3 regions of the Pseudomonas sp. GYB4201 genome follow, and region 2 is predicted to be linked to each of the others. Evidence: predicted binding sites of a transcription regulator. Region 2 holds the regulator's gene; each other region holds the start of a gene.
What was found. The regulator sigma-54, encoded in region 2, starts transcription at its own class of promoters, with help from an activator protein. The targets are predictions, from matches to a motif close to ANTGGCATNNANNTTGCTNT.

Region 1 (2,255 bases), on a different contig from region 2:
TGGCCCATGGGCTGGCCGTTTTAGTTTGCAGGCCATCCATCACACTACCTCCAGTTATTGCTGTTGCCCTGGCTTGTGATCTTGATCTGGCTTTTGATCTGGCTTTTGATCTGGCTTTTGATCTGGCTTTTGACTTGGCTTTTGACTTGGCTTTTGACTTGGCTTTTGATCTTGATTGTATGCCCCGTAAAGCGCCCGGGCCGACTGGAGGCGTCGATCAACGGGCTGCCCGAAGGGCCGAGGCCGTAGGCCGAAGAGACGGTAACCCGCAGGCTTCTATAGCGGGTGCCGTCTGCCCGTTGAGCGGCGCCGGAAGGAGGGGACCCGTAGCGCAGCGAAGGGCCCAAGCAGGGGCAAGCGTTTTTTGGTTACTTTTTTTGGCGTTTGAAAAAAAGTGACCCGCCGTAAGGGCGGAAAGGTGATTGTGCATCACCCGTGATAATGGATGTGGTCACGATAGTTGGATCCTGCTTTTGATGGTTTTGGACATATCCATTTTCGTGGTGCGCCCACCGACCGTTTCGCCCTTACGGCGACTCACTTTTTGGCAGTCGCCCCAAAAAGTAAGCAAAAAGGGCTTGCCCCTGCTTGGGCCCTCCGCTGCGCTACGGGTCCCCTCCCTCCGGCGTCGCTCAAGCGGACGACGGCCCGGAATAGAAGCGCCTCCGGTTCCGTCTCCCTCGGCTACGCCTCGGCCCGCTCGATCAACGCCTCCAGTCGGCCCGGGCGCTTAACGGGGCCAAGATCAAAATCAAAAGCCAGATCAAAAGCCAGATCAAGATCAAGAGCTTCAAGATCGAAAACTATGGGCGGCGGGTTGAATATTCATTAAAAAAACTGTCTGGCGCAGCGTTGCCGAAATCATCTCTGTCTATGCTGGTCATAGCAATTAGCCTTGAACTACCGCTTCGCAATGAAGCGTCCGGGGACGGGTTGGGGTCAATGACGCACAGGAATGGTGCGAGCGCGAATCGGGCGTTATCCAACCTGTTGTTATTTAAGCGTTTCTGCCGCTGGCACGAGCCTTGCGATGGGCTTGGTGTCCGGGTGACAAGGAGTACGGCATGATCCGCACCTTTTATGATGAGATGTACGATGCCGGCGGCGTGGTCCGCCCGCATTACCGGGAGTTCGCGCGCTGGCTGGCCGACACCCCCGAAGAGCTCCTGGCCCAACGGCGCCGGGAAGCCGATCTGCTGTTCCACCGGGCTGGCATCACTTTCACGCTCTATGGCGACGAGCAGGGCACCGAGCGGCTGATTCCGTTCGATACCATTCCGCGCAGTATCCCGGCCAGCGAGTGGCGGGTGGTGGAGCGCGGCTGTATCCAGCGGGTCAAGGCACTGAACATGTTCCTGGCCGACCTGTACCACGACCAGCGCATCATCAAGGCCGGCATCATCCCCGCCGAACAGGTGCTGGCCAACGAGCAGTACCAGCTGGCCATGCAGGGCCTGAACCTGCACCGTGACATCTACTCGCACATTTCCGGCGTCGACCTGGTGCGCGACGGCGATGGCAGCTACTACGTGCTGGAAGACAACCTGCGCACGCCCAGCGGCGTGAGCTACATGCTTGAAGACCGCAAGATGATGATGCGCCTGTTCCCCGAGCTGTTCGCGGCCCAGCGCATCGCCCCCATCGACCATTACCCGAGCATGCTGCTCGACACCCTGAAAAGCTCCAGCCACCTGGACAACCCCAGCGTGGTGGTGCTGACCCCCGGGCGCTTCAACAGTGCATTTTTCGAGCATGCGTTCCTGGCCCGCGAGATGGGCGTGGAACTGGTGGAGGGCGCCGACCTGTTCGTGCGCGACGACCGCGTGTTCATGCGCACCACCGACGGCCCCAAGGCCGTGGACGTGATCTACCGCCGCCTCGACGATGCCTTCCTCGACCCGCTGGCGTTCAACCCCGAATCGATGCTGGGCGTGCCCGGCCTGCTGGCGGCGTACCGCTCGGGCAACGTGGTGCTGGCCAACGCCATCGGCACCGGCGTGGCAGACGACAAGTCGGTGTACCCCTACGTCACCGACATGATCCGTTTCTACCTGGACGAGGAGCCGATCCTCAAGAACGTGCCGACGTGGCAGTGCCGCAACCCCAAGGAACTGTCCCACGTGCTGGCCAACCTGCCCGACCTGGTGGTCAAGGAGACCCAGGGGTCGGGCGGCTACGGCATGCTGGTGGGCCCTGCCGCCAGTGCGGCCGAGATCGAGAACTTCCGTGCCCGCCTCAAGGCGCGGCCCCATGCC
Region 2 (2,255 bases):
TTGCCAGTGCATAAAGAGACAGGTTGGTTAACCTGCCACTGGAACGCTGTGGCACATCCGGCAAGCCCACTGGCAGCGCGTTGGCGCTGCCAGGATTCACATCAGCCGCTTGCGTTCGCTGGACGGCGCGATCCCTAGGGATTCACGGTACTTGGCGACAGTGCGGCGGGCTACCTGGATGCCTTGTGCCTCCAGTAAACCAGCGATCTTGCTGTCACTCAATGGCTTTTTCTGATTTTCCGCGGCAACCAGTTTCTTGATGATCGCGCGGATCGCCGTGGACGAGCATTCTCCGCCCTCGGAGGTGCTGACGTGGCTGGAGAAAAAGTATTTCAGTTCGTAGATGCCACGTGGGGTGTGCATGTATTTCTGCGTGGTCACCCGCGAAATGGTCGACTCGTGCATGCCCACCGCCTCGGCGATGTCGTGCAGCACCAGCGGCTTCATGGCCTCGTCGCCGTAGTCGAGGAAACCGCGCTGGTGTTCGACGATCTGGCTGGCGACCTTCATCAGGGTCTCGTTGCGGCTCTGCAGGCTCTTGATGAACCAGCGCGCCTCCTGCAACTGGTTGCGCATGAAGGTGTTGTCGGCGCTGGTGTCGGCGCGGCGCACGAAGCCGGCGTACTGCGGGTTGACGCGCAGGCGCGGCACGGCCTCCTGGTTCAACTCCACCAGCCAGCGCTCGTTGTCCTTGCGCACGATGACGTCGGGCACCACGTACTCGGCTTCGCTGGACTCGATCTGCGAGCCAGGGCGCGGGTTGAGGCTCTGCACCAGTTCGATGACCTGGCGCAGCTCGTCTTCCTTGAGCTTCATGCGGCGCATCAGCTGGCTGTAGTCGCGGCTGCCCAGCAGGTCGATGTAGTCGGCCACCAGGCGCTGGGCCTCGCTGAGCCACGGCGTGCGCGGGGGCATCTGGCGCAGTTGCAGCAGCAGGCATTCGCTGAGGTCGCGGGCGCCGATGCCGGCGGGCTCGAACTGCTGGATGCGGTGCAGCACGGCTTCCACTTCGTCCAGCTCGATGTCCAGTTCCGGGTCGAAGGAGTCGCAGATCTCCTGCAGCGTCTCGTCCAGGTAGCCCTGGTTGTTGATGCAGTCGATCAGGGTGACCGCGATCAGGCGATCGGTGTCGGACATGGGCGCCAGGTTGAGTTGCCACAGCAGATGGCTCTGCAGGCTTTCGCCGGCCGACGTGCGGGTAGTGAAGTCCCATTCGTCGTCATCGTTGCTGGGCAGGCTGCTGGCGCTGGTCTGGTAGATGTCTTCCCAGGCGGTGTCGACGGGAAGCTCGTTGGGAATGCGCTCGCTCCACTCGCCGTCTTCGAGGTTGTCGACGGTGGGGGCGGAGGTTTCCTGGTAGCTGGGCTCCTGGATTTCCGGCGTGACCTGTTGCTCGGCCTTGTCGGCCATGGGGTCGCTGTTGTCGAAGTCGTCGCCTTCTTCCTGGCGTTCGAGCATCGGATTGGATTCCAGGGCCTCCTGGATTTCCTGTTGGAGGTCCAGGGTGGAGAGCTGGAGGAGGCGGATGGCCTGTTGCAACTGCGGTGTCATCGTCAGTTGCTGGCCCATTCTTAGGACGAGCGATGGTTTCATGGCAGGGGCTTAACACCTTATTCGCCGGCGCAAAGCGCCATCCACTACGGGCGCCGAGGCTCTCGGCTTTTGTCGTAAGCAAATTATATGCCTGAAACCGAAGTGTTTGCCTAGAGCGACACCGCAATTAATTCGCGGCACGCCCCGGGCAACCAGCCAAACACCTCGCCGTTACAGGCGGAACTCGTGGCCGAGGTAAACCTCTTTCACCAGTTGGTTTGCCAGGATGGTCTCGGCATCGCCTTCGGCGATCAGCTGGCCATCGTTGACGATGTAAGCGGTTTCACAGATATCCAGGGTCTCGCGAACGTTGTGGTCGGTGATCAACACGCCGATACCCTTGTTCTTGAGGTGGTGGATGATCTGCTTGATGTCACCGACCGAGATCGGGTCGACACCGGCAAAGGGTTCGTCCAGCAGGATGAACTTGGGCGCGGTGGCCAGCGCGCGGGCGATTTCCACCCGGCGCCGCTCGCCGCCCGACAGGCTCATGCCCAGGTTGTCGCGGATGTGCGTGATGTGGAATTCCTGCAGCAGGCTTTCCAGCTCCTTCACGCGGCCGGCCTTGTCCAGCTCCGGGCGGGTTTCCAGGATGGCCATGATGTTGTCGGAGACCGACAGCTTGCGGAAGATCGAGGCTTCCTGCGGCAGGTAGCCGATGC
Region 3 (2,255 bases), on a different contig from region 2:
GGCAACAGCGGCTTTCAACTGCGCCACGCGGGCACTGTCGACAGTCGGCTGGTCGCGCAGCTTGTCAGTGACTTTCTGCAACTGCTGAGCCTCGGAACTCAGGTGTACGGATTCCCCGCCGCTGGCGCTGCCAGTGGACGCAGTGGTGGCCGCGGACGTGTCGGTGCTCACCGATGTATCGGTGGCGGTGTCCTTGGTGCCGCTCGTACGTGTCGAGGTCGACACCTGCGAGGAACTGTTCAAACGACTGAAGTCGATAACCATAATGAAAAACCTCTGGGTATTTGGACGCTTGCCTTGTTTTCGGCCAAACCCCGAATAACTTTAGGCACTTTGATACAAAGCGCCGATGCGCCAGAACTGGGGGCTGCGATGCACCCAGTCTAGGAAAATACGCCGCGAACCGCCAGCGTTTACATAGCCACTTCCACCTGGCCTGGGCCGGTGACGCGGGCCTTGATCACGCGGTTGGAGTTCAGGTTGCGCACCCGGATCTGCTCGCTCATGGCTCCTTTGGACAGGGCCTCGCCGGGCATTTTCACCGCCAGGGTGCCGGTGGTGGCGGTGATCACCACGTTGTCGCCTTTTTTGATGGTGTCGGGCGCTTCCACGTGGGCCGGGCTCAATACCTGGTCGTTTACCGTTGGTCGGAGAAGCTTCTGGCCCACCGCCTGGTCCAGTGCCGTCAGGTAGCCCTGGGGCAGCAGCCCGACGTCGCGTTCGCGCATGGCCACGTCGCCGTCCTCGATGACGCTGTCGCGCTTGAGTGGGCGGGTGGTGATCACCACGTCGCGGAACAGCTTCACCTGGGCGGGCACGAACACCGTCCAGGGCGAGCTGCCGTCACAACGCACGCGCACCGACACGCGGCCGATGGGCGTGGCGGGGCTTTGCAGCGCCGCTGTCAATTCCTTGTCGCATAGCCCCATGCGCAGGCGCGGGTCAAGCGGGTTGACCTGTATCTCGTAGCGACCTTCGGTCTGGCTGGTTGCCAGATAATCTTCTACGGTGAACTCAAGAAAACCCTGGGTGGTACCGATAAGCTGCTCAGGAGTTGTGAACTCTTCGGCCTGGGAGGCACCGCCGAATCCAAAAATGCACAACACGGCGAATCCGCAGAGTAGTTTCTGTGCCATGCGTCGGGAAAATGTCGTTTTTGCGTTCATACATTACAAAAAGCAAGGGTCGTGCCGACTCAATGTTCAGGTACGATCCACGCGAAGGTTTAAGGAGTCACGGGCATGGCTGGTGTAATGGATTCGGTGAACCAGCGCACTCAACTGGTAGGGCAGAACCGCCTGGAACTGTTGTTGTTCCGGCTCAACGGTTCGCAGCTGTATGGCATCAACGTGTTCAAGGTGCGGGAGGTGCTGCAATGCCCGAACCTGACCGTGATGCCCAAGTCCAGCCCGGTAGTGCGCGGTGTGGCGAATATTCGTGGGGCGACCATCCCGATCCTCGATCTGGCAATGGCAACCGGTGCGCCCGGTCTGCAGGACATCAAGAACACCTTCGTGATCATCACGGAGTACAACACCAAGATCCAGGGCTTCCTGGTGCACTCGGTAGAGCGCATCGTCAACATGAACTGGGAAGAGATTCATCCGCCACCCAAGGGCACGGGTCGTGATCATTACCTCACGGCCGTGACTCGGGTGGACAACAAGCTCGTCGAAATCATCGATGTGGAGAAAATCCTCGCGGAAGTGGCGCCCACCTCCGAATCGATTTCCGTCGGCGTGGTGGATGAGGAAACCCAGCACAAGGCGGTGTCGCTGCGGGTGTTGACCGTGGATGACTCGTCGGTGGCGCGCAAGCAGGTGACCCGTTGCCTGCAGACCGTGGGCGTGGAAGTGGTGGCATTGAACGACGGGCGGCAGGCGCTGGATTACCTGCGCAAGCTGGTGGATGAAGGCAAGCATCCCGAGGAAGAATTCCTCATGATGATCTCCGACATCGAAATGCCCGAGATGGACGGCTATACCTTGACTGCGGAGATTCGCAGCGACCCACGCATGAAGAACCTGCACATCACCCTGCATACTTCCCTGTCGGGGGTGTTCAACCAGGCGATGGTGAAGAAGGTGGGGGCAGACGACTTCCTGGCCAAGTTCCGGCCGGATGACCTGGCCCAGCGCGTGGTTGACCGGATCAAGGCAGCAGGCTAACGCCCGGGGCATAATGCCCCAGGCACGAACGACGATTTGAGAGGCGGCACCATTGTCTACGGGTAATTTGGATTTCGAACAGTTCCG

Region 1: a site for sigma-54 is predicted at 1,013-1,032, ahead of AC0Z2B_RS12940 (circularly permuted type 2 ATP-grasp protein). Genes of this name have one in related genera too.
Region 3: a site for sigma-54 is predicted at 1,176-1,195, ahead of flgA (flagellar basal body P-ring formation chaperone FlgA). Genes of this name have one in related genera too.

What each region holds. Positions count from the first base shown of each region.
Region 1 covers NZ_JBWGIG010000011.1:102,378-104,632, reverse strand. Annotated here, with positions in the region: gene AC0Z2B_RS12940 (circularly permuted type 2 ATP-grasp protein) at 1,065-2,255, shown strand, end outside.
Region 2 covers NZ_JBWGIG010000005.1:84,962-87,216, forward strand. Annotated here, with positions in the region: gene AC0Z2B_RS06380 (RNA polymerase factor sigma-54) at 97-1,593, opposite strand; gene lptB (LPS export ABC transporter ATP-binding protein) at 1,765-2,255, opposite strand, start outside.
Region 3 covers NZ_JBWGIG010000027.1:3,055-5,309, forward strand. Annotated here, with positions in the region: gene flgM (flagellar biosynthesis anti-sigma factor FlgM) at 1-264, opposite strand, end outside; gene flgA (flagellar basal body P-ring formation chaperone FlgA) at 414-1,136, opposite strand; gene AC0Z2B_RS22525 (chemotaxis protein CheV) at 1,242-2,168, shown strand; gene cheR (protein-glutamate O-methyltransferase CheR) at 2,221-2,255, shown strand, end outside.